Regions from separate parts of the Pseudomonas sp. 210_17 TE3656 genome, predicted to be linked through region 2. Evidence: riboswitches for the same ligand, from Rfam matches in the RefSeq annotation. Region 2 holds a riboswitch; the other holds the start of a gene.
The links. A riboswitch is a leader RNA that binds a small molecule or an ion and turns the genes downstream of it on or off. The one in region 2 is predicted to bind thiamine pyrophosphate.
Positions count from the first base shown of each region.

Region 1: linked by a shared signal. The riboswitch ahead of thiC (phosphomethylpyrimidine synthase ThiC) and the one ahead of ACVI9W_RS00650 (TenA family protein) in region 2 are both predicted to bind thiamine pyrophosphate.

Region 1 is NZ_JBTRBC010000001.1:2,094,603-2,110,407, forward strand. It holds gene ACVI9W_RS09930 (histidine kinase) at 1-1,051, shown strand, start outside; gene ACVI9W_RS09935 (PqiC family protein) at 1,179-1,886, opposite strand; gene parC (DNA topoisomerase IV subunit A) at 2,063-4,321, opposite strand; gene ACVI9W_RS09945 (retropepsin-like aspartic protease family protein) at 4,332-4,850, opposite strand; gene ACVI9W_RS09950 (esterase-like activity of phytase family protein) at 4,847-5,833, opposite strand; gene parE (DNA topoisomerase IV subunit B) at 5,830-7,734, opposite strand; gene ACVI9W_RS09960 (YqiA/YcfP family alpha/beta fold hydrolase) at 7,771-8,379, opposite strand; gene cpdA (3',5'-cyclic-AMP phosphodiesterase) at 8,483-9,298, opposite strand; gene ACVI9W_RS09970 (DUF1249 domain-containing protein) at 9,383-9,835, opposite strand; gene ACVI9W_RS09975 (NUDIX domain-containing protein) at 9,826-10,443, opposite strand; gene ACVI9W_RS09980 (RsiV family protein) at 10,628-11,374, shown strand; gene cytX (putative hydroxymethylpyrimidine transporter CytX) at 11,343-12,635, opposite strand; gene thiC (phosphomethylpyrimidine synthase ThiC) at 12,785-14,674, opposite strand; TPP riboswitch at 14,833-14,937, opposite strand; gene ACVI9W_RS09995 (TolC family outer membrane protein) at 15,080-15,805, shown strand, end outside.
Region 2 is NZ_JBTRBC010000001.1:113,228-129,032, reverse strand. It holds gene ACVI9W_RS00655 (TenA family protein) at 1-564, opposite strand, end outside; gene ACVI9W_RS00650 (TenA family protein) at 568-1,215, opposite strand; TPP riboswitch at 1,295-1,409, opposite strand; partial or broken gene ACVI9W_RS00645 (IS5 family transposase) at 1,448-2,110, opposite strand; gene ACVI9W_RS00640 (hypothetical protein) at 2,416-4,377, shown strand; gene ACVI9W_RS00635 (RHS repeat-associated core domain-containing protein) at 4,620-7,925, shown strand; partial or broken gene ACVI9W_RS00630 (IS5 family transposase) at 8,180-8,842, shown strand; gene ACVI9W_RS00625 (type II secretion system F family protein) at 8,839-10,026, opposite strand; gene gspG (type II secretion system major pseudopilin GspG) at 10,042-10,464, opposite strand; gene ACVI9W_RS00615 (lytic transglycosylase domain-containing protein) at 10,642-11,247, shown strand; gene mnxG (manganese-oxidizing multicopper oxidase MnxG) at 11,499-15,805, shown strand, end outside.

The DNA.
Region 1 (15,805 bases), 2.0 Mb from region 2:
ACTGCGCATCAGCCTGGACATGAGCCAGTTCCAGCAGCCGCTGACCATCAGCCTGCAGAGCATGGGCATTCTCGCCGGTATCCTGCTGGCCCTGGCCCTGGCCATGAGCTTGCGCCTGGGGCGCTTCATCTCTACCCCGCTGCTGCAGCTGCGGGTGTGGCTACGTGACATCAACGAGTTCACCCCGGCCACTGACCGCCAGGATGAGATCGGTGACCTGGCCCGCCAGCTGCACACCCGCTTCGCCCCACCGCCGCGCGAAGTCGAGCCGGAGCCCGAAGAGCTGGACGAAGACGAACCCGAGTTCGAAGTTCGTAACCTGCGCGACCCGAGTTTTGACGAAGCACCTGCTGTGGCCAAGATCAGCAAGCCGGTAACTGCCGACGACGACAACGATGACGCATTTGCCGACCTGATCGACGACGAAACGCACAGCGCCCCGCGCCCTGCCCCGCAAGCCGTCAATCGCGAGCCCCAGGCCAGTGCGGTACTGGCTGTGCAGCTAGGCTCCCAGGAGCAACTTCGGCGCCTGCCGCGCACCCGCCTGACCGAGTTGCTGGAGCGCTATCGCGACTGCCTTGACCAGGCCGCATCGCTTTATGAAAGCGAAGTACACACCCTCAACGACGGCAGCACCCTGATGCTGTTCCACAGCCAGGACAGTGGCGAGGACTACCTCACCAATGCCATTTGCTGTGGCGAGCTGTTGCGCGCCCTTGGGCATGCCCTGCAGATCGAAGTGGCCGACAGTGGCATCACCTTGCAGCTGCAGCTGGGCCTGACCCTGGGTGAAGACCTGCACGGCCTGAACCAGATCGACCTGCTGTTGACCGAGAAGGCCCAGGATGCCCTGGCCCTGTCGCAACACAGCCGTAACCTGCTGCTGGTTGAACGCAAGATCAGCGACGACAGCTTGATCCGTCAGCGCGCCCGTATCCGTCCGATTGCCAGCCCCGAGGGTGCCTGCTGCGTCGAGCGCCTGATGGAGCCTTACCCGTCGATGCTGGAGCGCCAGCTGGCGCGGATGCATGAGCGTCGGGTCAAGGGTTGATCTTTATGCATTGATCGCGGGGCAAGCCCGCTCCCACTGTGGGAGCGGGCTTGCCCCGCGATAGCAACCTCAATACCACAGCCACAAAAAAGCCCGCATCGCTGCGGGCTTTTTTGTGGCTTCTTGCTTAGAAGCGGAACACTTCCAGATCGGTACGAATTGGCGTCGCCAGAGGAATCTTCGGCTTCTCCGGCTCTTTACGCACCTGCACCGGCGCAGCCTTCTTCGGCGTCTCTTCAACGATTGGAGGCTGGTTGGCCAAAGGCTTGAGGGCAATGCTCAACTGCTCAGCGAGCTTTTGCAGCAACTGCCCCTGGGCCTGAACCTGCGCGGCCGAGCTACCCTGGTGCTGTTGTTCCAGATGAACAATGCGGTTGTCCCGGACCTGGCCACGGCGATCAAGCAAACGCCACTGGGCATCCAGAATCGCCGGTTGGTTAGTGCCGGAGTCCAGACGGGTAATCGACAGAAGGACCTGCACATCCGGCGTGAAGCCGGTATTAGCCGGTGCCAGCACTACGCGCTGGCTGTCCAGGCGCCAGGCCAGCTGACGGACCAGCAACTGATCGATATCTGCCGACAGGCTGCCAGCCCAGCGGCCATCGGTCGCTGCGGTCAGGCTGCCATCGGACTGACGCTGCAGCAGAGTCTCGCGCTGCAGATAGTCGGCGACCGAGACCGGGCCGAGCACGACAGCCATGCCCGCGCTTTGCTTGGGTTGGCCAGGCTCACCACTGTCGAGCTGATACAGGGATACCGGCTGGTGCATGCTGCAACCGGCCAGACCGAGCACGCCACTCATCAGCAGAACAAACGGAAGGCGCAGAAATTTCATCATCCCATCCAGGCGGTCGCCACAAGGCAAACCGCAGTGATACTCATATAGATTCATTCGGGCACACAGCTACGCTGGCACCGCAAGGGCCCTATCATCCGCGAAATAGCGGCACGACTCCAGTGTTTCAACCACGAACGGGCGCTAATTTACCCATTCGCAGCCTCTGTCCCGGCTTATACGGGATTTTCCACCAACAACGCATCAACCCGCTGGAAGCCCCGTGGCAGTTTATTACCTCGACGGCCACGCTCCCCTTTGTAATGCTCAAGGTCATCGGCCTTCAGTGACAGCGTACGCTTACCGGCCTGTAACACAAGAGTGGCGCCATCGGCAATGACCGCCAGATCGGTGACGAACTCCTCACGGCTGGCAACCCGGTCGCCGGGAATCCCGATGATCTTGTTGCCCTTGCCTTTGCCCAGCTGTGGCAGGTCGCTGATCTTGAAGATCAACAGACGCCCTTCGGTGGTCACCGCTGCCAGCCAGTTCAGCTCGCGGTCAGCCACCGCGCGCGGGGCAATGACCTTGGCACCATTGGGAAGGCTGAGCAACGCCTTGCCGGCCTTGTTCTTGGCCTGCAGGTCTTCGCCTTTGACCACGAAGCCGTAGCCGGCGTCGGAGGCGATTACATACAGCGCATCATCTTCAGGCAGCAGCACACACTCGAAGCCCGCCCCCGGCGGCGGCGTCAGACGACCGGTCAGCGGTTCGCCCTGGCCGCGTGCCGAAGGCAAGGTATGCGCGGCAACCGAATAGCTGCGTCCTGTGGTGTCGATGAACACGGCAAACTGATTGGAACGCCCGGCGGCAGCGGTTTTGAAACCGTCACCGGCCTTATAGGACAGGCCCGTGGCGTCGATATCATGGCCTTTGGCGCAACGTACCCAGCCTTTTTCCGACAGCACCACCGTCACCGGCTCGGTCGGCATCAATTCATTTTCCGACAGCGCCTTGGCTTCAGCACGCTCGACGATCGGCGAACGACGATTGTCGCCGTAGGTTTCAGCATCCTTGATCAGCTCGGCACGCACCAGTTTGCGCAGCTTGCTTTCGCTGCCCAGCAGCGCGATCAGTTTGGCTTGCTCCTTGGCCAACTCGTCCTGCTCATTGCGGATCTTCATCTCTTCCAGCCGCGCCAGCTGGCGCAGGCGGGTTTCGAGGATGTACTCGGCCTGGGTTTCAGTCAGGTCGAAGCGCGCGATCAGCGCGGCTTTGGGCTGATCCTCGGTACGGATGATGTGGATCACTTCATCCAGGTTGAGGAACGCAACCAGCAAACCTTCGAGCAGGTGCAGGCGGCGCTCGACCTTGTCCAGACGGAATTGCAGGCGGCGGCGCACGGTCTGTACGCGGAACTCAAGCCATTCGACCAGCAGCGCACGCAGGTTCTTCAGCTGCGGACGACCATCCAGGCCGATAATGTTGACGTTGACCCGGTAGCTGGACTCAAGGTCGGTGGTGGCGAACAGGTGCTGCATCAGCTCGTCGAGGTCAACCCGGTTGGAGCGGGCGATGATCACAATGCGGCACGGGTTCTCGTGGTCCGACTCATCGCGCAGGTCTGCCACCATCGGCAACTTCTTGGCCTGCATCTGCGCGGCGATCTGCTCCAGTACCTTGGCCCCGGAAACTTGATGCGGCAGTGCCGTGACGACGATATCGCCATCTTCAATGCGGTAGACCGCGCGCATGCGCACCGAGCCGCGGCCGCTTTCGTAAATTTTCAGCAGTTCTGCGCGCGGGGTGATGATCTCCGCTTCGGTCGGGTAATCCGGGCCCTGGATATGCTCGCAAAGCTGCTCGACCGTAGCTTTCGGCTCGTCCAGCAGGCGCACGCAGGCGCTGGCGACTTCGCGCAGGTTGTGCGGCGGCACGTCGGTGGCCATGCCCACGGCGATACCGGTGGTGCCGTTGAGCAGGATATTCGGCAAACGTGCCGGCAGTACCGCAGGTTCATCCAGGGTACCGTCGAAGTTCGGTACCCAGTCGGCGGTGCCTTGGCCCAGCTCGCTGAGCAGCACTTCGGAGTAGCGCGACAGGCGCGCCTCGGTATAACGCATGGCGGCGAACGATTTCGGATCGTCCGGCGCACCCCAGTTGCCCTGGCCATCGACCAGGGTGTAGCGGTAGCTGAACGGCTGGGCCATCAGCACCATGGCTTCATAGCACGCCGAGTCGCCGTGGGGGTGGAACTTGCCGAGTACGTCACCCACTGTACGCGCCGACTTCTTGTGCTTGGAGTCGGCGTCCAGGCCCAGTTCACTCATGGCATAGACGATACGTCGCTGCACCGGCTTCAGGCCGTCGCCGATATGCGGCAAGGCGCGGTCCATGATCACGTACATGGAGTAGTTGAGGTAGGCCTGTTCGGTGAAGTCAGCCAGTGACCGGCGCTCTACGCCATCGAGGCTGAGATCAAGGGAGTCGCTCATGCGGGCCTCATCATTTCAGGTTCTGGCGCAGCAGCAAGGTGCCACCACGCTGGGTAAATTCGAGTTGTTTCAGGGCACTCATGCCCAGTAGTACCTGGTCGCCATCCAGCCCTGGGACCACCAGGGCGCGCACCTCGCGCAGCAGAATGTCACCCAGTTGCAGCGTGCCAAGGCGGGTGCGATAGCCCTGGGTCCGGCCATTGGCGGTACTCAGCATCACCGGGGCACCACGCTCAAGATCAAGGGTTGCGGCCAGCCGTTCGGGAATTGCCACGTCGGTGGCACCGGTATCGAGGAGAAAATGTACTGCCTGGCCATTGATCTGACCATCGGCGACAAAGTGGCCCTGGCCGTTACCTGCCAGCTGCACCTCGATAAAACCTTCGCCGTGCTGGGAGCGGACCTGTGCATTGGGGTTGGCCTGACGCTGCTCCCAATCACCGAAAAAGCGTGTGGCCAGGAACAATCCGGCCGCCCAGGCCAGGACCAGCAGTACTCTGCCAGCACGCTTGCCTGGAGGCTGACTCACGATTTACTGCTCCAGCCGCCAGCTGGAGCGGCAAAACGCCAGACAACCGGCCGCGACTCGCCGTCGTTGCGGGTTGCACCATTGTTGTCCAAGCCGATCCAGGCGCCTTCAGCATCGATCACCAGCGCCTCGGCCAGGCCAAATGGCTGGGCGTACAGACGCGGCTCGGTCAAGCCACCTTCAGCGTACGACCAGCAGCGCTCGACCTTGGCGCTCGCCGTGTCGCGCCGACAGATACGATGGGCGTTGCGTTCCAGGGTGAACAGCTTGTCGTTGAACAGTGCCAGGTCAGCAAAATCCCGTGGTAGCGCGCGCGCGCCGGGCATCTGCGGCGGCTGCATTTCGACCCCGGCCTCACTGAGCAGCACACAGCCATTGCCGCAATTCCAGATGGTCTGCTGGCGATTGATCAGCAACAGCCCGCGGCGCTCGCGCTCGGCCGCCAGCCAGATGCGATCACCGGCCGGACTCACCGCCAGGCCCTCGAACAGGGCGTTGAAATGCAGGAGCATGCCGCTGGCCCGCGCCTGACGCACCATGCTCGGGTCGATCTTCAGCCAGTTCGGCTCGCCGTCGACCGGCACCTGCAACACGCCAGCATGGGCCTCGCTGACCAGGTAGCGGTTGCCGGCGGCATCACAACTGATGCCTTCGAAATCCAGATCGCCGCCACGAACCTTGCCGACTGCCCAGGTCCGCGAACGAATCCCCCAGGGCAAGCCGCTTTCCGGCACCGGCGGCGCCGCCACCGGCACCGATTCGGCCTGCCATACCGGCGCCTGGGTATTGAGCCGGTAAATCAGCTCGTCATCGCGGTCTGACACCGTCCATAGCTCACCCTTGCACAGCGCCAGGCCCGACAGGTTGCCGCCGCGCATGCCCTCGACCGGGTACTCGGCGACAAACTTCAATTCCGGCCACGGCGCGGCCTGCAATGACAGGGCAAAAACGCCAAGCACTGCTGCCAGGAGTGAACGAATCAAGCCAGGACCTCGGCCAGGTTGCCTTTGGACTCCAGCCAGTTCTTGCGGTCACCGGCACGCTTTTTGGCCAGCAGCATGTCCATGATTTCGCGGGTGCCGTCCAGATCGTCCAGAGTCAACTGGACCAGACGGCGGGTGTTCGGATCCATGGTGGTTTCACGCAGCTGCGGCGGGTTCATTTCACCCAGGCCTTTGAATCGCGTGACCTGCGGCTTGCCGCGCTTCTTCTCGGCGACCAGGCGATCGAGGATGCCATCACGCTCGGCTTCATCGAGGGCGTAGTAGATTTCCTTGCCCAGGTCGATGCGGTACAGCGGCGGCATGGCCACGTAGACGTGACCGGCCTCGACCAGCGGACGGAAATGCTGGACGAACAGTGCGCAAAGCAAGGTGGCAATGTGCAGACCGTCGGAGTCGGCGTCGGCGAGGATGCAGATCTTGCCGTAGCGCAGCTGGCTCATGTCGGCAGCGCCAGGATCGACGCCGATCGCCACGGCGATGTTGTGCACCTCCTGGCTGGCCAGGACTTCACCGCCGTCGACCTCCCAGGTATTGAGGATCTTGCCGCGCAGCGGCAGGATCGCCTGAAACTCCTTGTCGCGCGCCTGCTTGGCCGAACCGCCTGCCGAGTCACCCTCGACCAGGAACAGCTCGGCACGCATCGGATCCTGCCCTGCGCAGTCAGCCAGTTTGCCCGGCAATGCCGGCCCCTGGGTGACACGCTTGCGCTCGACCTTCTTGCTGGCCTTGAGACGGCGCCCGGCGTTGTTGATCGCCAGTTCAGCCAGTTGCATACCCAATTCTGGGTGGGCGTTGAGCCACAGGCTGAACGCATCCTTGACCACGCCAGAGACGAACGCCGCCGCTTCGCGGGACGACAAGCGCTCTTTGGTCTGCCCGGAGAACTGCGGTTCCTGCATTTTCATCGAGAGCACGAAGGTGATGCGCTCCCAGACGTCTTCAGGTGCCAGCTTGACCCCGCGTGGCAACAGATTGCGGAACTCGCAGAACTCGCGCATGGCATCGAGCAGGCCCTGGCGCAGGCCGTTGACGTGCGTGCCGCCCTGAGCCGTAGGAATCAGGTTGACGTAGCTTTCCTGGACGCTGTCGCCGCCTTCGGGCAACCACAGCAGGGCCCAGTCGACGGCCTCCTTGTTGCCGGCCAGGCTGCCGCAGAACGGCTCGTCGGGCAGGCGCAGGAACTCGCTGACCGAGTCGACCAGGTAGGAACGCAGACCGTCTTCATAGTGCCATTCGACTTTTTCGCCGCTGGCCTTGTCTTCGAAGCTGACCAGCAGGCCCGGGCACAAGACCGCTTTGGCCTTGAGCACGTGCTTGAGGCGGCTGATGGAAAACTTCGGTGAATCGAAATACTTCGGGTCCGGCGCGAAATACACGCTGGTGCCGGTGTTGCGCTTGCCAACTGTACCGACGACTTCCAGCTCGGTGGCCTTGTAGCCGTCGGCGAAGGTCATCTGGTACTCGTTGCCATCGCGCTTGACCTTGACCCGCACCTGGCTGGACAAGGCGTTGACCACGGAAATACCCACGCCGTGCAGACCACCAGAGAACTGGTAGTTCTTGTTGGAGAACTTGCCGCCGGCGTGCAGCTTGGTGAGGATCAGTTCGACCCCGGAAACCCCCTCTTCCGGGTGGATGTCCACGGGCATGCCGCGACCGTCATCGGACACTTCCAGCGAATGGTCGGCGTGCAGGATCACCTGCACCGACTTGGCGTGCCCGGCCAGGGCTTCGTCGACACTGTTGTCGATGACTTCCTGGGCCAGGTGGTTCGGCCGGCTGGTGTCGGTGTACATGCCCGGGCGTTTGCGCACCGGGTCAAGGCCCGAGAGGACTTCGATGGCGTCTGCGTTATAGGCACTAGCGCTGGGAATGGCCATGGGTACTCGTCGTCAGTCGTGGGTGAAAATAAGTCATCAAAATACAGAAAAATCGAGCGTTTGATACTGCTGTGGCGCAATGCCAGCAAAGCTCAACAAGGCTGGCAGGCGCTCGGCGAAGCCCTGAAAGCTGTGATCGCCACCGGCCTGGATGCGCAGTGCGCAGGCCCGGTAGAACTGTTCGGCCTGGCGGTAGTCCAGGGTTTCATCGGCGGTTTGCAGCCAGACCTGATAGCGCCCGGCATCCGTAGGCGGCGCCACCTCGAGCTCGGCCAGGGCCTGCACATGATCGAGGGTCAGCTCCCAGGACTCACCGGTGTAGTGGTTCTGCTGAGTGCCCAGAAAGCCATCGAAACGCCGGTGCGGGTTGACCGCCGGGTTGATCAGCAATGCTTTTAGCCCGTGGCGCTCGGCCAGGTGGGTGGCATAGTAGCCGCCGAGCGAGCTGCCGACCAGTAATGGCGCTTCGAGCTCGGCAATCGCGGCCTCTAGCTGGGCCATGGCCTGGCGCGGGTGATGGTGCAGCGCTGGCACCCGCAGGCGTTCGCCCAGGCCGATCTGCTCCATCACTGCAATCAATTGGCAGGCTTTCTTGGACGAGGGCGCGCTGTTGAACCCGTGTATATAGAGAATCGAACCCGACATGCCGCCCCCGGTGCACTTCAATCGCCTGACGGTGCCAGGCAGGAAAGCGCGCATTTTAGCCTGTTCAAAGGCAGATGGAGCAGTTTCACCCATTCAGCAACACTTAATAGCCGTCGCCTTCGTAGTCGACCGTGAACGCGAAGCCGGTTACCCGCGAGACTCCGGTGTCGATCGAGCCATCGCCATGCAAGCGCAACCAGCGGTAGCCGGGGGCCTGCTCACCGACCTTGAAATCCTCACTGCCCGGCTCGAACTGAATGCAGGTGGAGGGTGAGGCCAATAGCCGTAGACCGTCACGCCGCTCATCCCATTCCTGGTGTACATGCCCCCACAGCAAGGCCCGCACCTGTGGATAACCGTTCAGCAGGGCAAACAGTGCGTCGGCATTGCGCAGGCCGATCGGTGCCATCCAGGCGCAACCGATGGGTACCGGCTGGTGGTGGAAACAGATCAGATGATGACGCTCGGGCGCTTCTTTCAGGGACTGCTCGAGCATCGCCAACTGGCGCTCATCGAGCACGCCCGGCACCGATCCCGGCACCGCTGAATTAAGCATCAGGATGCGCCAGTTACCGATATCGACCAGCGGCTTGAGCAGATCACTGCCCTGCGCCACGCGCTCCATCGGCACAGGCTCGTCATGGTTACCCGCGAGCCAGCGGGCCGGGGCCCCGAGGCCTGCCGTCAAATCACGAAAGTATTCGTAGGAGGCTTCGCTGCCATCCTGAGACAAATCGCCAGTTGCCAGCAGCAGATCGATCTGCGGCTGTTCTTCACGCACTCGTTCGACCACTCGCTGCAGGCTGTCGCGGGTGTTCATGCCCAGCAGCGTGCCCTGCCCGTCGGCAAACAGATGGCTGTCAGTCAGTTGCACTAGGTACAAGGGTGCATCGCTATGCGGGATCGATTGTTGCGGCAAGGGCCGACTCCTTGAAAGGATTCAGCGCGATTATGGCGGCAAGCAGCGCTTGAGCAAATACGCGAAAACGACCGCCGTCACATTTCAGCGAACTGCAGCCAACTCATGGCCACAGGCCAGACAGTGACTGAGCCACTCACCGAGGAACAGATTGAGCTGGGCTTTTTCGTCAGGCTGGTGCATCGCCGCATTCGGGTAAGGATAGATGCTGCGAAAACGCCGGGCGTGCTCGGCGCTGACCACTTCGGCCATGCGTGCATCGTGATACACCTGCACTTCCAGCTGTGGCACCGGCAGCCATGGCAGGCTGTGCTCCTGGCGCACGCGCAGGGTGGTGGTGTAGGGACAGGCGAGGACCACATCGAGAACCAGCACACCGAGCATCTGGTCACCCTGGGTCATACCGATCCGGCGCGAACTCATGGTGCTGCGCATGTCCGGCAACAAGCGCATCAAACGCGCATAGTTGGCCTCGCAGGCAGCCTGCAACCCGACCAGATCGACCCGGTAGCGTTCGCGCAACAGATTCACGACCATAGCCCCCTGACTTCATCTCGATTCAAGGCCAGCCATTGCAGGGCAATAATGCATGCCGCATTGGCAATCAGCCCATCGCGCACGGCCTGCAAGGCATCCTCGAACGCCCAGACCTTGACGCGAATGTCTTCACCCTCTTCCTCCAGCCCGTGCAGGCCGCCCGCCCCAACGCTGCTGCACTGGCCCAGATACAAGTGAACAAACTCATCGCTGCCGCCAGGTGACGGGAAATACCGGGTCATCGGCCACAGCGCTTTGAACACAAGCCCAGCTTCCTCCTGCGCTTCGCGGTGTGCAACTTCTTCCGGCGCTTCATCTTTATCGATCAGACCAGCGACCAGTTCAATCAACCATGGGCTGGCGACCTTGGCCATTGCGCCAACGCGAAACTGCTCGATCAGCACCACTTCATCCCGCACAGGATCGTAGGGCAGCACACAGACGGCATCATGGCGAACGAACAGCTCACGGCTGATCTCACGCCCCATGCCCCCGGCGAACAGCTCGTGGCGCAAACGAACCCGATCAAGCTGGTAGAAGCCCTTGAAGCAGTTGACCCTTTCGACGATCTCGACGTCCGTGGGCACAGGTTTCAGCGTGTCTGACATGGAAATCCTCATAACCTCGTGTACTGCATCGCGCCATCCTAACCTGCGCACCGCCACGTTTCACCCCTTTCAACTTGTAGGCCGGGCTGCGAGGATAGGCAGCCTGCTGATATTCAGCTTAGTGGCGAACTGAAGGCCTTGCCGACGGTCCAAGCCCGATCACCTTTGCCTTACAAGGATCATCATGACGCTTGTGAAACTAACTACCGTGGCCGTGCTGGCCTTGGTCCTGGGCGCTTGTCAAAGCCTGTTCCAGCCCAACATGCGCACGCCACTGGAGGTCAAGCGCGACCGCTGGGAGCACATCAAGCCCGGTTGCAACACGGCCGATTGCCCGCTGGTCAATATCGACACCATTCACTTCCCGGCCAACCCGAAACTGGACGCAATCGTCGAAAAACGTTTGCTGCAAATGACCCAGGACAACCAGCACAGCGCCCTGCCCGCTTCGCTCAAGGCCTACGAAGACCAGTTCATGGCCACCGCCGAGACCCGCAACAGCAGCTACCTGCAAGCCAAGGTACGCGAGCAGCATGACGGACTGGTGATCATCGAACTGTCCAGTTATCTGGACACCGGCGGCGCCCATGGCATGCCGGGGCGTGGTTTCATCAACTACTCGCGTCAGCAGGACAAGGTCCTGACCCTGCAGGACATGCTGGTGCCGGGCCAGGAAGCGACGTTCTGGAAGACCGCCGAGGAAGCCCACAGGGCCTGGCTGATCAGCACCGGCATGGACAAGGATGCCGAGTTCGTCAAAACCTGGCCGTTCCGCCAGACCCCGCATATCGCCCTGACCTACGGCGCGGTAGTGCTCAAGTACGAAGTGTATGCCATCGCCCCGTATTCCATGGGCCACATCGAACTGAAGATCCCCTACCCGCGCCTGAACGGTGTGATCAAGCCGGAGTTGTTTCCCGGTCGCGGCTGACCGACGGCGCTGCCGCCCAGTACACGCACCCTGCCAGCAGCAACGCCGGCAGGGTCGAGCCGAGATCGGCAGCGTAATGCGCCAGCAGATGGTAGGTGGCGACGCCGCAGGCCCAGGCGACCAGAGCGCGCCAGTGCAGGCTCTGGACCGGACTGGCGTCACTGCGACGGCGACGTACGACGAAATGATCGACCAGCACCACGCCGAACAGCGGGGCGAACACCGAGCCGATCAGCAGCAGGAAGTTCTGGTACTGCGCCAGCGGCGCGAAGCAGGCGATCAAGGTGCACAGCACACCAATGGCCAATGCCAGATGCTCGACTTTCAAGCGAATCAGCAGGCCGGTTGATACCGCCGCCGAATGGATATCGGCGAAGGCCTTTTCCGATTCATCGAGCAGAATCAGCAGCAATGGAATACCGATACCGGCACCGGCCAGCGCCAACAGCAAGGTATTGACCTCGCCCGCCGGCGCGAAGGCCAGGGTATAGGCCACACCCAGACTCATCATCCACACGTTGCCGACAAAATACCCCAGCGCCGTACCGAAAAACACCCGGCTGCCATGGCGGCTGAAGCGGGAATAGTCGGCAATCAACGGCAGCCACGACAACGGCATAGCAATGGCGATGTCGATACCCACCGCCAGCGACATCGAGCCATCACCGGCACGCGCCCACAGGGCGGCGAGATCGGCCTTGGTAAACAGGTTCCAGGTCAGCCACAGGCAGGCCCCGAGCAACAGCCAGATGCCCCATTTGCGCAGGATCTTGCGCACGAAGGTCAGCGGCCCGCTGACCGCCAGCAGGGTTGCCAGGGCGCCGAAGCACAAGGTCCACAGCAAGGGGCTGGTCAGCGCACTGCCTTCGCCGAAGGCGCGGGCACCGAGCAGACTGGCGGCATCACGCATGACAATGATTTCGAACGAGCCCCAGCCAATCAGCTGCAGCAGGTTGAGCAGCGCTGGCAGCCGGGCGCCTTCGCGACCGAGACTGCGCCGCAAGGCTGCCATGGACGACAGGCCGGTATCGCTGCCGATGACGCCAACGGCCGCCAGCAGCAAGACCCCCACGCTGGTACCGATGATGATCGCCAGCACGGCGTTGGCCAGGCCCAGGCCGGGGCCGAGCAAGGCGCCGGTCTGCAGGACCATCAGACCGATGCCCAGGGAAAACCATAGGGAACAGAGGTCACGACCGCTGAGGACGCGTTGCCCGGTGGTCACCGGGTGATCGGGGGAAAACTGGCTGGGTGTGCTCACAAGGGTGATCTCGACAGGGAGAAAATTGTTGTTGTTCGGGCCCTATCGCTGGCAAGGCCAGCTCCCACAAGAGTCTGTATGCAGTCCCCCTGTGGGAGCCGGCCTTGCCGGCGATGCGGTGTGCACGGCACACCGCCTGAACAGGCCGATCAGACCTTCTTGTACAACTGGCTGCCTTCCTGGCGGAACCGCTCGGCCTGCTCGCGCATGCCGTCCTCGACCGCCACATCCACCGCATCAATGCGCTGGTTGGCGGCGTACTCACGCACTTCCTGGGTAATTTTCATCGAGCAGAACTTCGGCCCGCACATCGAGCAGAAGTGCGCGACCTTGGCCGAATCCTTGGGCAGGGTCTCGTCATGGAACGAACGCGCGGTGTCCGGATCCAGGCCAAGGTTGAACTGGTCTTCCCAACGGAACTCGAAGCGCGCCTTGGACAAGGCATTGTCACGGATCTGCGCGCCCGGGTGTCCTTTGGCAAGGTCGGCAGCGTGGGCGGCGATCTTGTAGGTGATGATCCCGGTCTTGACGTCATCCTTGTTCGGCAGGCCCAAATGCTCCTTGGGCGTCACGTAGCAGAGCATGGCGCAACCGAACCAGCCGATCATCGCCGCGCCGATACCCGAGGTGATGTGGTCGTAACCCGGGGCAATGTCGGTAGTCAGCGGGCCGAGGGTGTAGAACGGTGCTTCGTCGCAGCATTCCAGCTGCTTGTCCATGTTCTCCTTGATCAACTGCATCGGCACGTGGCCAGGACCCTCGATCATGCACTGGACATCGTGTTTCCAGGCGATCTTGGTCAGTTCGCCAAGGGTCTCCAGCTCGCCGAATTGCGCCGCATCGTTGGCATCGGCAATCGAGCCCGGACGCAGGCCGTCGCCCAGCGAGAAGCTGACGTCGTAGGCCTTCATGATTTCGCAGATTTCGTCGAAATGGGTGTAGAGGAAGTTCTCTTTGTGATGCGCCAGGCACCACTTGGCCATAATCGAACCGCCACGGCTGACGATACCGGTAACGCGCTTGGCGGTCAGCGGCACATAACGCAACAGCACGCCGGCGTGAATGGTGAAGTAGTCCACGCCCTGCTCGGCTTGCTCGATCAGGGTGTCGCGGAACAGCTCCCAGGTCAGGTCTTCGGCGACGCCATTGACCTTTTCCAGGGCCTGGTAGATTGGCACGGTACCGATCGGCACAGGCGAGTTGCGGATGATCCACTCACGGGTTTCGTGGATGTGCTTGCCGGTGGACAGGTCCATGACCGTGTCCGAACCCCAACGGATACCCCAGGTCAGCTTGGCCACTTCTTCTTCGATCGAAGAGCCCAGCGCACTGTTACCGATGTTGCCGTTGATCTTCACCAGGAAGTTGCGGCCGATGATCATCGGCTCCAGTTCGACGTGGTTGATGTTCGCCGGAATGATCGCGCGACCACGGGCGATCTCCTCACGGACGAACTCGGCGGTGATTTCCTTGGGGATGCTGGCACCGAAACTGTGGCCCGGGTGCTGCTGGTCGAGCAGGCCGGCGGCGCGGGCTTCCTGCAGCTTCATGTTCTCGCGGATGGCGACGTATTCCATCTCGGCGGTGATGATGCCCTGGCGCGCGTAGTGCATCTGGCTGACGTTGGCACCGGCCTTGGCCCGGCGCGGATTGCGCACATGGGCAAAACGCAGTTTGGTCAGCTCGGCATCCGCCAGACGCTGCTGGCCAAAGTCCGACGACAACCCAGGCAGGCGCTCGGTGTCACCACGGGCGTCAATCCAGGCCGAACGCACATCGCTCAGGCCTTTGCGCACGTCGATGACGACATTGGGATCGGTGTAGGGGCCGGAAGTGTCGTAGACCAGCACCGGCGCGTTGGCTTCACCGCCGAAATCGGTCGGGGTGTCGTCCAGGCTGATTTCACGCATCGGTACGCGGATGTCCGGACGCGAGCCTTCGACATAGATTTTGCGCGAACGGGTGAACGGCTGTACGGACTGCTGATCGACCTGGGCCGACTCACTCAGATTGGTCAGGTATTTTTCTTGTTTACTCATCACAGGCTCTCCAGACGGCTTCCTAGCAGTGGAATGTCGGGGAGAACCTGAAAGGCACGGACGCACCAGGAGCGGTGCTGTGCCAGATGTGCGGGGATGCCTGCAGCGACTTACGGCTGGCTCGACATTCCCGGACCTGACACAAGAGACTCGCCGGGAAAGCGAGAAATCTTGTTCCCTACGCAGGCGCTAACCTGATCAGGTTCAACGGGATCCGGATTATCCGATCTCAGCCTCAACGCAAGGCACCCCGACAAGAACGCGCCCAGTCTAGACTGGACGCCACTGCAAAGCCAACAGTACAACCACGGTGACGATAAATGGTGTAATTGGCAGATTGTTGCAAAGTGCCCGCGCATCTACACTCACCGGTTCAGAAAGACTCAATCGTTCAAGGATCGCCCTATGCTGCGCAAACTTTCACTGGCCCTTGCCGTGTCTTGTGCTATCAACGGAATGGCCTGGGCAGCAGACGCGCCCTTGTCAGCGAAAACCGATCTGGTCAGCGTCTACCAGGAGGCTGTGGATAACAACGCCGACCTCGCGGCAGCCCGTGCCAACTATGGCGCGCAAAAGGAGGTGGTACCCCAGGCCCGTGCCGGCCTGCTGCCAAATCTCTCGGCCGGCGCCGAGATGCAGAGCACCCGGACCAAGCTCGATGAACCATCGACTACCTCCAACCGCAGCGGTAATTCCTGGTCGGCAACCCTGGCCCAACCGGTGTTCCGTGCTGATCGCTGGTTCCAGTTGCAGGCTGCCGAAGCGGTCAATGAACAGGCGGCGCTGGAGTTGTCGGCCACTGAACAGAACCTGATCCTGCAAACTGCCGAGAACTATTTCGCGGTGCTGCGCGCCCAGGACAACCTGGCGTCGACCAAAGCGGAAGAAGCCGCTTTCAAGCGTCAGCTGGATCAGTCCAATGAACGCTTCGATGTCGGCCTTTCGGACAAGACCGACGTCCTGCAATCCCAGGCCAGTTACGACACGGCCCGGGCCAACCGGATCGTCGCGCAACGCCAGGTCGATGACGCGTTCGAAGCACTGATCACCCTGACCAACCGCAACTACGACGCGATCCAGGGCATCCGCCACACCCTGCCGGTGCAGGTCCCGGTACCGAATGACGCCACG
Region 2 (15,805 bases):
CGTCCGGGCGGCCAGATCATCCAGATGCGCCCGCGCTGCCGTAGCAACACCCTGATACCCAGCCCCGGCATACTCGGCAATCCAGTCCCGATACGGATGATCCCCCAGCGCATCGACCCCTTGCGGCGTCAGGTTACGCCCAATTTCGGCATACCCGATCACACAGGGCGCCAACGCCACATGCAGATCCAGCAGATCCCCGGCCGCCCCGCAGTCCAGCACAAAGCGCGTATAGGCAACCGTCGCCTGATGCTCAGGCGTCGCGGCCAGGTCCTCAGGCGCCAACCCCCAACGCTGGCACAGGCGCACATGCAGCTCGGTCTCATCGAGAATCGCCGCCAACCCTGCCTGCGCCGCGCGGATATCGTCCAACGTGCGGCTCTTGTAGGCGGCCAGCGCCCACGAACGGGCGAACTGAATCAGGAACAGATAATCCTGCACCAGGTACTTGCGAAACGCCGGCTGGGTGAGGGTGCCCGCGCCCATCTGACGGACGAAGTCGTGGTCGACGTAACTGTTCCAGTCGGCAGCGGCGGCCTGTTTCAGGCGGTCAAAGATGTCCATGGCTTATCCCTTGATATCGTAAGCAGCGTCGAAAAAGGCGTGCTCCAGCGCAACGCCGCGCAGGAAGAAATCGGTACTGATCTGCGCTTGCGCCGGCCCCACCCGGTCCAGTTCCGCACGCAGAAACGCCACGAAGCTCTGGAAGTCCGGATTGTCGTGCAGGGTGATCCACTCAGCATGTTCGAAACGTGGAGGCAGCTGCTTTGGCGCGCGCAGGGCCCAGTCCAGATACATGCCTTCGGCAACGTTCAGCACAGCCAGGGCCGCGGCATAGGAACGGGTGGCCGCCGCCTCGCGCATGATCGCCTTGAAACCCGCGGTCGGCACCGAATCGGGTGCCTCAAGGCGTTGCGCCTCAGTGACCCCGAGTGCCTCGAAGGCGCGCAGGAAGTAGGTGTTCTCCTCACCCGAAATCACCCCGGTGAAGCGCCCCAGGCGGATGCGCGCCTCGAAGGTGTCGGCAGTGGCGATGGCCGCGCCGAGCAAGGTCAGGAAGGCGTCAATGAAGCGGTGGTCCTGGATCAGGTAATTGACCAGCACCGCATCGTCGAGGGTGCCGTCGAGCAGTTCGTTGACGAAACGGTGCTCGATCGATTGCGTCCAGCTCGGCTCGCTCTGGCGGCGAAGGGTATCGGTGAAGCGTTCGGTCATTGGGCTGTCCTCAAAGCTGGCGACAGCGAGACCGGGTAAAGCTGACATGGGCGGCCTCGCAGTGAGACCGGCAAAAAGGCAGGTTGGCAATCCCCATCCCTTCGCCGGCATGATCCGGATCAGGTTCGAAGGGTCACCGCGCTGTAGCTGTCAGCGGTTTCTCAGCCCGTTGCCGGGCTCCCCTTGGTGGCCGAATCTATACAGCAAGCGGGCAGGATTGTCACGTTGGCTGCTAGGCTCTGTCTGAAGAAAGGTGTCGCAGACACCGCATGACACAAGCCAGTGAGACCATCGCGCCATAACTTTTTGCGAGCTTGTCGAAGCGTGTCACAAGTCGGCGGTTCTCTTTCAGCCAACCGAACATACGTATCGTCCAGCAATGGCTGCGCGTAGCTTATATCGCTGGCTTGACCGCCAGAAAGGAGAAAGCGCAATGGCACGCCGTTGGCGTCGCAGAGCATATGAATCTTGGTGGTGAACCCACCGCGACTGCGGCCTAGAGCGTGATCGGCGGGTTCATCAGGGCCCCTTTTTTACCTGCACCTGATGAAGCGCGGGTAGCACGAACAGCCGTTGAATCGATCATCCAGGTCTGCAGGTCAATGAGCCCTTGATCATTGAGCTTGAGATGTAATCGCTTGAGCATCTGATCAAATGTTCCCTGGTTTCGCCAAACTCGGAATCGGTGATAAACCGTCCGCCAAGGCCCAAAACACTCGGGCATGTCCCGCCAAGCAGCGCCTGAGCGCAACAACCACGGTACGCCATCAAGCATCAGACGATCACTTGATCGCGGTCTGCCTCTGGTGTGGGTTGGGGTGAAGAGGTCCGCGACCACATCCCATGCTTCATCCGAAAGTTCGTAGCACTTAGCCGTCACAGGTTTCCTTTCCATAGATGGCTGAAAACCTTACAAAATCTCAGCGTTCGCGGCTCGGGAGTTGGGTTTCTCCGAATTTCAGGCAGAGCCTAGGCTTCGCGCAGATACATTCCATACAGACCCTAGACAAGATTTTCAGTGGTATTTCTGAAACACCACACTGGAATCACGCAGCGCGTCACGGAACACATTCCCACTTCGTAGACAACTGACAATTTTGTCAGTTGTACTCGCCTTCGAAAAGCATTAAACAATCACGCACGAAGACATCATTAAGTAAAGAAAGGGTTTCCCCAAAAACGGCACATCAAGGAAAAAAAATGAGCGAAGACTTCGGCGGATTTGATTGCGTATCCATTAATGAATGCTCAGGCAAAGGCCATTTCCACCTTCCTTTGGCAGGTTTTCTAGACGATGCACAAGGCCCCTTATTCACACTGGAACTATCAGCAGACCTGATAGACCCAAACCTGAATCTGTTTGGCCATGGTAGATGGAGTCTTTATTGGGGAGGACTAGGAGCCTCAACAACCTATCTTCGCCTCTATGGCGTGCCGTTTACCAATGGACAATCTGTCAGTTGCGACCTCGACCTGAATGGATTCACACGGGGCGACAATTATTTGATAGATGCCAGCCGCTTCCTCAATGCAGTCGTTGACAATGTCAATAATGATGTCACGGAGATGACGGAAACAAACGAAAACTTTATCCATATCACCTTGAAAAATGGTGCAATTCATGTCTATGAGCTAGCACCGAAGAAGGATGGACACTGGGGTAATGTCCTGCTCAGCAAGGTAATTGCACCCTCCGGAAAATTCGTAGAGTTCACTTGGGACGATAAATGCTCTGCCGCGCGCTTGACTCGAATTAGCGACTCACTGGGCGACCTGCTCACCGTCCAATGGCAAGATTCAAAATTGAGTGGGCTACAAGTGTTTCCGGGTACCGACGAGGCAATGACACTCGTCGCAACCAATGCAGAAGACACTATAGAGTTGCTGCTGAGCGGTGATGGGATTGAAGCCGATAGATTGACTTATCGACTGAGCATCGGTGCCGGCAACCTTTCAAAGCTTGAGATGGAGAGGGCATACGGCAACGAAAAAGCATGCGTATTCACAGACACCGCTTCGTTCACATACAAAAATGAAAAAATTGCCAGCTATCAACTACATCTTCACGACGACGCCGATGGCGATAATTTCGTTGCAACCTATGCCTACACAAAGAACACCGACAACAACACCAGCAGGACAACAGTCACTTGTACCCAAGGCACCTTAACCGACAAGAATGGAAATGGTTTTAAGCGCCAAACTGGACTATACACCTACAACTTCGAACGCGACTGGCTCAAATCATCAACATTCAATGCAAATGGCAATATCGTTCACACCACGCACGACATTAGCTTCGTTGCGGCAGACCAGCGCACACAGCTGACATCAACCCGAACAATTAACAATGGCGAAGCAGAAACAGCAGTTTGGCATTTTGACTGCTACGGAAACCTAGTAAAGCGCGATGAAGCAGGCGTGGTTACTGAGTGGACATACTACAATGATTATGATGTCTTCAACGTTTCTGAAGAATCAGAACGCGTCTATACGATAACCAAGGAAAACTGGCCAGGGCAGTGGCTGCAAGCCACGCTAGACCACGCCAACCCAGTGGGTTGGGGATGTCTAATATTCGGCAACAGCGGACTCACTTGGTACAAGGTGGCTCATACCACGGTCACACTGACACACGCAGGTACGGACTACGCCAAATCCGCGTTCCAACTGCCGGTGGACTTGGATTATCCAGGAAGTAGTGCGGGTTTTTCATCGCACCCAGAGTCGGAAATCGTGTACTTTCGTCATGGAGATACATTGCACCCTCGGAGCCTCACCTTTTATGGTTATACAAAGTTAACACCTATTGCGCACCCCCATGTAAACAGAACACATACCTTGGTCCCATTTAAAAAGCTGACCATCATAGACCCCAACTTCGAGCGTGTGGATATTTCGAGTCTGCAACTGGACATCGCCAAGCAATGGGCCAAACCTTTTGCTGACAGTTTGAAACTGCAAGTGAACGCCGCTGAAGACGCAGAAGAAAAGTCCACATTTACCAACATGATTTCAAACCTTGATAAGTGTCTTGAAATGCAGAGCAAGCAAAATGGAGTCGGCTTCCGGCTGAAGAAGCCTTGGGCTGCGCATTCAATGCACGTCGAATCACTTTCTTACGAAACTAATCAGAGCAACCAAGCTTCGGCTGGATCATAGAAAACACGTCCTATTCACTCAATGAAGAAGGGACTAAAATAACCTCTACGCAAATCATAAAAAGCCCAAGCTATAGCTGGGATACAGCTCACCCGCGAAGAGTTACAAGCAAGGTTAGCGTCAGTAGCTACGATGGCACTACTTACACCTCAAGCATCACACGTTCGGAACTGACAGGAAAGGTTTTCCACCGGCTTGAAAGCGGGGGTAAACAGACTCAGTGGTTTTATAATAAAAACGGTATGCTTACCACCGAGAAGCGCTCCCTAACGGGAGCCCCCACCAGTGAAACAACGCAGGCACTGACACCTCTCTCGACCGGTCAACTGCAGTACCAGATACAAAGCAGCAACTCAGCAGATGCAACCCGGGTCACCCTGGATGCGCAAGGCCGAATACGCGAATCCTGGATAAAAGGTAAGAGCGAGAAGTGGCTGCTGATAAACTCGGCCGACTACGATTCGTTGGGGCACCAATCCTGCGTCTGCGCATTCGACTATGATGCCGATGATAACAGGATCAATGAGCATAGAACGACATGCACTTTTAGCGCAGATGGCTCAGGCCATACCTCAACCAAGATGCTCAAAGATGGCGCCGGCAATGTGATAGACAGCAAATTAGTTGAATACATCTACGGCGATGACTATCACAACGTGATTCATGGAACCTTCAAGCTCCAAAAGAAATGGGACAATACCACTCGCACATTGAAGATTGAATCAGGCCTGACGACTGATACTAAGGGAGTCCTGCAAATTGAGTCTATATTCAACCTCGAAGGCCGCACTATCGCAACCCGAACCAGTACCGGTCAAAAAAACAACCTGATCGAACTGACCTCTGCTACCTATCGTCATACCCACACAGGCCTATTGGCTGAAATCCAAAAGCAGGTTGGCTCTGAATCGTTCAGCAATACGTTTGAATATGATGAGCACGACCGACTCTTGCGGCAGGATGAAAACGGCGTCGTTATCAGCAATGTCTACTCCTCGACAATCCCCACACCTGTAGCACTCCAAGCGACAATAGCAACAAAGGGCAGCGAGGCCGCTCCCCTGATCTTAGGATCACAGACCATTGATGATTTAGGCCGCATAAAAACTCGAACGGTTAACGGTGTTATGGGATCGTTCAATTATGAGAACTCCATACCCCTTCAGGACATAGATGGGGTAATTAAGGGGTGCTCCTCCAACTGGGATAGCGACAAGCAGACGCTAACCGAGATCTGCCCAGTGAGTCTGAGCTTCGACAGTAGTATCACCGATTCGCTGACTACCCAAACGCTCTATAGCCTACGTCAGCAGGCACTGCAGACGACAGATATAGTTGGGCACGTGACCAATTATACCTATGATGCGTTTGGGAGACTCATCATTCAATGCAGTGAGGCATGCCGAGCGTCGCTCTCCTACCGGGACGATGGGTTACTGCACCAGGAAATAATCGAAGACCTGAAGCAAAAACGCTGCATGACTGTAGCTTATACTTACGACCTTTCCGGTAACGAACTTTCACGCACCTTCACTTGCCCTGGCATACCGACTCATGTTCTAAGCCGGACATTGCTAGCGGATGGGAGACTCGGTAAAAGCGTATTGACAGTTGACGAAAAAGAGCACTCAGCAGACGCATACACTTACGACGAACACGGGCGACTGACCCAATGGACTGGAGAAAACAAAGGTTACCTTTTTCACGGCCAGAACATTGTAAAGGAAACATTCAAATATGACCTCCTTGGCAATGTAACCGAAAACCACTGCACTGGGAAAGACTGGGGGAAAGGCTACAGCCTTGTGAAGCTGAATTATGAACGAGAATATGTTGCCGACAAGCCCGGGCTTTTACGCCAGCATTCGATCGTGACTGACTACAGAAAACTAAGTAATATTATCGACAGCGATGATCAAGGTCGCTGGAAAGCACGTAATTCTCGTTATTACAGCAATGGTCAACCTGACTACTCGAGTCCTTTCCCGGATGACCATTCAAGCAGTAAGTATACATATGGTTACGACGATCTGAGACGGCTTCGCGGCGTCTACTTCCACTATATGAACCACTATCACGCAGGGTACCAATTTCATTACCGGAACGGCAAGGTTTATGCCCGCTCCTCGCAGCATGCATTGGGGACTGCACGTAGGGATCTGGTGCTACTCAATGACAGCCCGAGCTGCTATCTGCAAGAGATGTGGAATGATGGCAAGTACTTCTCATCCAGTTTCGAGCTACGCGATGCAGCAGGTACTGTGTTTGCGAGCATCAGTAGTGATCAGTCTATCAACTATCATGTCTATTCACCCTATGGCTATCGTGCTTTCCAAGCGGATTCCCCCGATTGGCTGGGGTACAAGGGCGAGCCGCTGCTTCCCAATGAAGTTTACTTACTGGGTAATAAAAGGCTCTACAACCCTGAATTCTTGTCCTTCCAGAGCCCAGACGACTGGAGCCCATTCGGCGCTGGCGGTCCGGCAGCATATGCCTATTGCGCAGGAGACCCGATCAACTATCACGACCCTAGTGGCAATCAGCGTGTTGCACAGTACTCTCGCAAGGCGTCAGGAACGCTGCTTGAAACCAAGGAGTTTCGTTACGCCCTTGCAGCCGTAGGACTGATGACTGCTCCGTTTACGGGTGGAACATCCTTAGGATTGGCAGTGGCGGTTACTGGGCTTGCGGTAGTTTCGTCGGCATTCGAAATTGCTTCTCTGATTATCGAGGACAGTGATCCAGAGCTTGCGAAGACCTTATCTTATGTTGGAATTGGACTTGGTGTCACCAGCGCTGCCGCTGGCTTCGCCATCGCTGGACGCGCAACGACTGGTATGGCGAGCCGCTCTATGACCGGACGAACCGCATTCAACGTCCGTGCGCCACGTCCGGCAAAAATAAAATCTCATCCGAAGGGGCTGGGAAAATTCGGCTACCAACCACTTTCAGTACAAGTACAAAAACTAAATTACTCAAGAGCACCCGATTGGTTTGACGAGGCGCTACCGGGAGCTAACCCCAGAACCCTTTGGGGTGCGGACACGGAAGTCTTCGCTCCAGACATTGCAGAACCCATGATCAGGATCGCGAGAAGAAACAGTGCAAGCCCAATCCATCTCTATTCAGGCGGTCATGGGCGCGAATTTGGCGACAACTGGAGCAGCTATAAAACCGCTTCAGGGCAGGTGGATTACCGACGTGATCCGAGACTCCGCGCTGGTGAGTTCTTGCGCGAAGACACCACCGCCTTCAGACAAACAAAATCTCAGGACCGCCTCAAGAGACTCGTGTCAAAAAGGGATGTAGACTTTTACAACAATCTGAACGGGGCATCAGAAGATTATCGAGCGTTGCGGACAAACCTGCGCCAACGCGAGATTCATGTTCATGACCTTCGTGGTAGCGATGGAAAAGGCATTACCCTTGAAGAACTAAATGCTTTGGAATCCCAACCTGGCCACCATATTGGCGCGTTCTGCTTTTCCAGAAATGACGAGCGTTGGTTAGATCTGTATGGATTGCCGCCTGTGACCAGTTATATTTAACATTTCGTGATCAGTTATATTTATATATAGTGAAGCTAGGGTCTGTATGAAATGTATTTGCGCGAAGGCCAGACAAGGCGAAACGGAGGAGGAAGCACAGTGTACTGGAGTACACGAGCATTCCGAGCCTCGTTTCAACGCAGTATGGGTGAGTGCGGACACATTTCGTACAGAGCCTAGGCTCTGTACGAAATTCGGAGAAACCCAACTCCCGAGCCGCGAACGCTGAGATTTTGTAAGGTTTTCAGCCATCTATGGAAAGGAATCCTGTGACGGCTAAGTGCTACGAACTTTCGGATGAAGCATGGGATGTGGTCGCGGACCTCTTCACCCCAACCCACACCAGAGGCAGACCACGACCAAGTGATCGCCTGATGCTTGATGGCGTGCCGTGGTTGTTGCGCTCAGGCGCTGCTTGGCGAGACATGCTCGAGTGTTTTGGGCCTTGGCGGACGGTTTATCACCGATTCCGAGTTTGGCGAAACCAGGGAACATTTGATCAGATGCTCAAGCGATTACATCTCAAGCTCAATGATCAAGGGCTCATTGACCTGCAGACCTGGATGATCGATTCAACGGCTGTTCGTGCTAGCCGCGCTTCATCAGGTGCAGGTAAAAAAGGGGCCTTGATGAACCCGCCGATCACGCTCTAGGCCGCAGTCGCGGTGGCCTCACCACCAAGATTCATATGCTCTGCGACGCCAACGGCGTGCCATTGCGCTTTCTCCTTTCTGGCGGTCAAGCCAGCGATATAAGCTACGCGCAGCCATTGCTGGACGATACGTATGTTCGGTTGGCTGAAAGAGAACCGCCGACTTGTGACACGCTTCGACAAGCTCGCAAAAAGTTATGGCGCGATGGTCTCACTGGCTTGTGTCATGCGGTGTCTGCGACACCTTTTTTCAGACAGAGCCTAGTGAATGCTGGAAGCCAACTCAAAGATCGGCATGTACATCAGGATCACGATCAAACCGATCAACAGGCCGATGAAGGTCATCAACAACGGCTCGAACAGACGCACGAACCACTCGATCCAGCGGCTGATTTCTTCGTCGTAGAAGTCGGCGCTGCGCTCCATCATCTGCCCGAGATTGCCCGATTGCTCGCCGGCCCGCAGCAAGCGCAGGGACACCGGCGTCACCAGTTGCCCAGCCTCCAGCGCCGCCGACAATGACAAGCCTTCACGGACCCGCTCACAGGCATGTTCCAGGCGTTGCTTGGCAGCGACGCCGAGCAGGCCGCGGGCCATTTCCATGGCGGTGAGAATCGGGATGCCGCCTTGCAGCAGGATCCCCAGCGAGCGGTAGAAACGCGCCAGCTCATACATCACCAGACGCCGGTGCAGGGCAGGCAGGCGCTCCATCTGGCGGTTCAGCCAGCGCCGTACCCGGGGATCACGGCGCAGTACAAACAAACCCGCCATCGAGCCGAGAAAGCCCAGGCCCAGTGTGGCCTGGTGGGCATGCAGAAACATCCCGGCCTGCATCAGCCAACGCGACAGCCACGGCAGTTCGGTGCCCAGGCCTTCGAACACCAGGCTGAAGCGCGGCACCACATAGCCGAGCAGAAACAGCACCACGCCACCGCCGACCAGCAACAGCAGCAATGGATAGATCGAGGCGCTGACGATCTTCTGCCGCACTTCGTCCATGCGCTTGCGATAAGCGACGTAGCGCCCCAGGGCATCCCCCAGCGCGCCGGTCTTCTCGCTCGACTGCACCAGGGCGATATACAGCGCCGGGAACACGCTGGGTAATTGCCCCAAAGCCTGGGAGAAGGATTTGCCTTCATAGAGCAGGCGCACCAACTCGCCGAGGGTCTTGCGCGCCTGTGGCGCCGACTCTTTTTCCGCCAGGCTTTCCAGCGCATCAATCAGCGGCAGGCCGGCATTGAGCAGGGTGGTCAGCTCCTGGCTGAACAGCACCAGGTCGAAGGTTTCTGCGCGCCGCCATCGCAACTTCGCAAAGTGCTCGCAGTTACGCACGCTGACCACCCGCAAGCCTTGTTGCTCGGCCTGCAGGCGGGCCTGGCCGGCGTCCTGGGCGTCCAGCGTGAGCAGGACCACGCCGGATTTGCCCAATGCCTTGAGCTCGTAGCGCATGTGTCGATCCTCCGCTTACTGCCAGCTGGTGATCTCGGCGTTCTCGCCGTCGCCGCCAGGCTGGCCGTCCTTGCCCATGGAGAGCAGGTCGTACTCGCCGTTTTCACCGGGTTGGCGGTAGATGTAGTTACGCCCCCAAGGGTCCTGAGGGACTTTTTTCTGCAGGTAAGGGCCAGACCAGCGGCTCTCGTCGCTGGGCGCGGTGACCAGCGCCTGCAGGCCTTGCTCGGAATTGGGGTAATGCCCCACTTCCAGGCGATACAGGTCCAGCGCCTTGCTCAAGCCTTCAATCTGCGCCCTGGCCACCTTGGCCTCCGAACGTCCCAACTGACTGAAGTACTTGGGGGCAACGATGCCGGCAAGCAGACCCAGTACCACCAACACCACCAGCAGTTCGAGCAGGGTGAACCCTTGTTGCGAGTACTTTTTTTTGTTCATGACAAGGCCCTCCGTAGTGCGCCTGCAAGGGCTTATGCAATTGCCGTGCGCGTCTGCGCCAAGCCTTTGCGCCACGGGGTCGGCAAGGCGGCACAGTGCTTGCGTCAGTGGATAAAAGCCTCGGCAATCGGGGCATATCCCCCACTTTTCGGGGAACGCAACGGGGAGGGCGTGACGATGCACTGGCTCACAGCAGGACTCTTTGTATGGCTGGCGTGGACCCACCAGGTCCAGGCCGATGTGTATATCTCCATCAAAACCGACGGCAGCTACGTGCTGTCCAACGTTCACCGACCGGGCCGCACTTATCAAAGGGTGATCAGCGAACCCGGGGTAAGCCTGGCCGGCAGCGGCCAGGCGCAACTGATCACCGGTATGCCCTATGCCGAGCTGGTGGCTGCGGCGGCCGAGGCCAACGACTTGCCGGCGGCACTGCTGCATGCGGTGATCCAGGCCGAGTCGCGCTACAACCCCAATGCGCGCTCGCCCAGTGGCGCGGTCGGGCTGATGCAACTGATGCCTGACACCGCGCGGGAATTAGGGGTGAAGAACTCGCTGGACCCGGCCTCGAACCTGCAGGGTGGGGCACGCTACCTCAAACGCATGCTGAATCTCTTCGATAACGACATCACTCTCGCCGTGGCCGCCTATAACGCCGGCCCTGATGCGGTGATGCGCCGTGGTCGGGTGGTGCCGCCTTATGCCGAGACCCAGCGTTATGTGCCCAAAGTGCTGCGTCAGTACCGGCGCTTGCAGGGCTTGGCCATGGATGCGCCGCTATGAACGCTCGGAAGACCCGGTGGGAGCGGGCTTGCCCCGCGATTGCGGGTTGTCAGCCGCATCGCATCGCGGGGCAAGCCCGCTCCCACCCACCCACCCACAGAGGCACCCCCGAATAGTGGGGAATAGCGGGGGATAACCCCCAATTGAGATTCATTCAGTAGTTTAAGTGACTGAAAAACAACAATAAAAAACAATGGCACGAGGCTTGCTAAAGCCTCTCCAGAGTCCACTTGCACCACCCGAGGCACGCCATGATGACTCCGATCAAAGGCTCAGTCCTGACTTCACTGCTGATCACCGCCGCCACCTTTGGCTGGCACACCGTCAGCGAAGCCGCCGTGCGCTGCGAGCGTAATCTGGTGGCCAACGTGGTGGCGCTCGATCAGCCACTGATGTTCAACCGCCTCGGTGCGCAAAATGCCAACGGCATGATGTTCGCCCTGCGCCGCGATGTAGTCGACGTTAATCAGGTGTCGCTGGACAACGGCGGCGCGGCAGTGCCGGGCCAGGTCACCCTGCGCCCGGACAAGCGGCCGCGGCCGATCGTGCTGCGGGTAGCGGCCGGTGACTGCCTTACCGTGAACCTGCAGAACCTGCTGGCCTACCAGGCCAACCCGAACAAGCACGGTATCGATCACGAAGAAGAAATCGAAGGCGAGGAGAACGAAGCCGAGGAAAACGAAGGTGCCGAAGGTAATGAAGCCGGTGGCGAGCACGGTTTCGTGGTCGATGACCAGGTCACCGACCGCCATGTCGGTTTTCAGGTCAATGGCATGCAGGCGGTCAACAGCATCGGCGACATTGCCGCCAACACCGGCCGTAACGGCAACTTCCTGATCGCTCCCGGTGGCACCCGCAGCTACACCTTGTACGCCGAACGCGAAGGTGCGTTCGCTGCCACCAGCCAGGGTGCTACCTTCGGTGGCCAGGGCGGTGCCGGCAACGTCGCCAACGGCTTGTTTGGCCAGGTGGTGGTGCTGCCGAAATATGCCCGCACCTACCGCAACACCCTGACCGAAGAAGAGATGCGCCTGGCCACCACTGGCCGTGCACCGACCGGTCAGCCGGTCGTCGATTACCAGGCGCGCTACCCACAGCGCGAACCCTGGATCCGCGAAGGCAAGGCCGGTTCGCCGATCATTGCCATGGTCGATGGCAACGAGATCATCAACAGCGAAACCGACGCGGTGGTCATGGGGCCGAATGCCGATGGCAGTTTCCCGCCCTCGACTTACCCGCTGGAAAGCATCGGCAAGCGCAACCCGGCGATACCCAACCGCCTGGAGCCGTTCCGCGACTTTGCCGCGCAGTTCACCGATGAGGCCGCCGCCACCCAGGCGTTCCCCGGTTATTGGGCTGACCCGGTAATGGGGCACGTGCTGGAGCCGACCCGCGACTCGTTCATGATCAACTACGGTTCCGGTGGCATGGGCGCTGAAGTGGTGGCCAACCGCCTGGGCGTGGGCCCGATGCACGACTGCCTGTCGTGTGCCTACGAAGAGTTTTTCCTCAGCTCGCACACGGTGGGTGACGTGGCCATGCTGGTAGATGTGCCAGCCAACGTCGGCCTGGAGAATATTCGCCCAGGGCAGACGCCGAGCGCCGACCAGGTCGGAGTCAAGGCCAGCATGGCGCTGTTCCCGGCAGAACCTGCCAACGTCAACCACAGCTACATCGGCGACTTCGTCAAATTCCGCAATACCCATAATGGTCATGAACAGCACATCTTCCACCTGCATGGGCACCAGTGGCTGTTCAACCCCAACGACGACAACTCCGACTATGTCGATGCCCAGGGCATTGGCCCAGGCGTGGGCTACACCTATGAAATCGCCAACGGCGGCTCGGGCAACCGCAACCGCGTAGCGGGCGATGCGATCTATCACTGCCACTTCTATCCGCACTTCGCCCAGGGCATGTGGAGCATGTGGCGGGTGCATGACGTGTTCGAAGAGGGCACCCGGCTTGAAGTCTCAAACCAGGGCGCGGACGGTTATCACACCGAGCCGTATGCGCTGCGTAGCGGTAAACCAGCCGCTGGCGCTCGCGCCTTGCCAGACGGGGAAATCATCGCCGGCACCCCGATTCCGGCAATTGTGCCGCTGCCAGGCAAGGCCATGGCGCCGATGCCCGGTAAAGTTGCGGTGATTCCAAAACTGGCCGAAACCCTGGTCGCCGCAAACGATGATGACGACGAGGAGGAAGGCGATGACGATTCCGGCCAGCCTGATGTTGCACCTCGGGCGGTCGGTTCGGTGGCATTGGTTGACCGTACCGACGCCAACCGTAACCTCGATGGCACCCTGAAAAACCCCGGTTATCCGTTCTGGATCGGGGGCATTGAAAGCACGGTTGGCCAACGTCCGCCGACTCCGCCGCTGGATATGCTCGATCCGGACAAGGCACGAGAGTTGAAAAAAACCGGCAAAGCCCTGTGGGCCAACCTTGATCCGGCCCAGGTCGGCGGTTGGGACGGCGGCTTGCCACGCCATGCGCTGGACGGTATCTCGGCCGGTGGTGAAGCTGACGTGACCACCACCGCACTGGACTTCACCAAGCAGATCACCAAGGCCAAAGCGGTGTTCCTGCCGGAAGAGGGCACCGATGTCGAACAGGCCGCGATGAGCTTCCATTCCAAGCTTGAGCACCCCAGCTACGCGGTATTGCCGGGTAACCAGACCGTGGCGCGCAACTTCCGCACCAATGGCGCGGCGCCTACCGCCGGCGCGCCGTTCTTCGAACCGTGCATGGATGACCGTGCCAAGCGCCTGACCCTGGCCGCAGGCGTCGGCGAATTCAACAGCGGCGAGCGCCTGGATGGCATGAGCTTCACCGGCTCCTCGACCTTTACCGCCGACCGCCCACGGATCTACAAGGGCGCCAACATCCAGTTCGACGCGGTCTACAACAAGGTCGGCTACCACTTCCCGCAGGCGCGCATCATTGCCCTCTGGGAAGACGCCTGGCCGGTGATCAACAAGCAGCGCCCACCAGAGCCGCTGGTGATGCGCATGAACACCTTTGACTGCGTGATGTACCAGCACACCAACCTGATTCCGTCGTTCTATGAGATGGATGACTATCAGGTGCGCACGCCGACCGATGTGATCGGCCAGCATATCCACCTGCCAAAATGGGACCTGACCGCGGCGGATGGTTCGGCCAACGGCTGGAACTACGAAGACGGCATTCTCTCGCCCGGCACCGTGGTCGAACGCATCCACGCCATTCGCGAGTACAACAAATGCTCCAGCAGCGACCCGCGTGAAGGCAGCGCCGAGTGCCCGGTGGCCAAGCCGCATCCGTACTTCGGCCGCTACGGGCGCGCCGACTGGATGGGCGCACGCACCGCAATGCAGCGCTGGTTCGCGGACCCGGTGGTCAATGTGCACAACGTCGACCGTGGCCTGGGGACCATTTTCACCCACGACCACCTCGGCCCATCGACGCACCAGCAACTGGGCCTGTACGCCACCGTACTGGCCGAGCCAGCCGGTTCGACCTGGTTCCACGCCGAAACCGGCGAGCAACTGTACAACCCGGCGCTGCGTGAAGACGGCGGGCCGACCTCGTGGCAAGCCGTGGTGAAAACCGGCGACCATGACGGTGACGGTCGCAACGACAGCTATCGCGAGTTCTTCCTGGAGTACAGCGACTTCCAGCATGCCTACGAGGCTGGGGTGTATGTCGGTGCCGGTCCTGACGGTATTCCCAATGGCCAGGCTTTCCCGGCAACCGCTGATACTTTCCGCTTTGCGATCAACCCGCCTGTGCGGCAGAAAGCCTCGAACTTGCTAGAAGCAGTGGTCGAGTCCCGCGGTGGCCTGTTCCCGGGCTGCCCGTCGCGGCCTTGCCCGCAAGCGATCTCGGTGGATGACCCGGGCATGTTCGTCGTCAACTACCGTAACGAGCCGCTGGCCCTGCGTGTATACGACCCCTACAAGGTCGCACCGGACGGCAAGCGCGGCATGCAGGCCGACGGCTACGGTGGTGACCTGGCGTTCGCCATGCAGAGCCGTACCGACCGTGCCATCCCGGCGATGAACATGTCGCCAGCGGCAATCACCTCGGCGGTTGGCCCCACTGGCGGCACTACGCTGTTCCCGCCGCACATCAACAAGGCGGGCGCCGAACCTGGGGACCCGTTCACGCCGATGTTGCGCACGTATTCCGGTGACAACGTGCGCCTGCGCATGCATGCCGGTGGCCATGAAGAGGAACACAACGTGACCCTGCATGGCGTCAAATGGCTGCAGAACGGTTCGGGCTTCGGCAACAGCTCCAACTCGGGGTGGAAAGCCTCGCAGATGGTGGGCATTTCCGAGCAGCTGGGCTTCATGGCGCCGGTATCGATGATCTCCAGTTCGGCGGCGCCCAACGGTGATTACCTGTACTCGCTCGATGCCGCCCACGAAGGCTACTGGAACGGTATCTGGGGGGTGATGCGCAACTACACCAGCAGCCGCAACGACCTGTTCGCCTTGCCGAACAACCCAATGCCCATGGCGGCGCGCAACACCGTGGCGTTTGACGGTATCTGCCCGCGCTACACCACCAA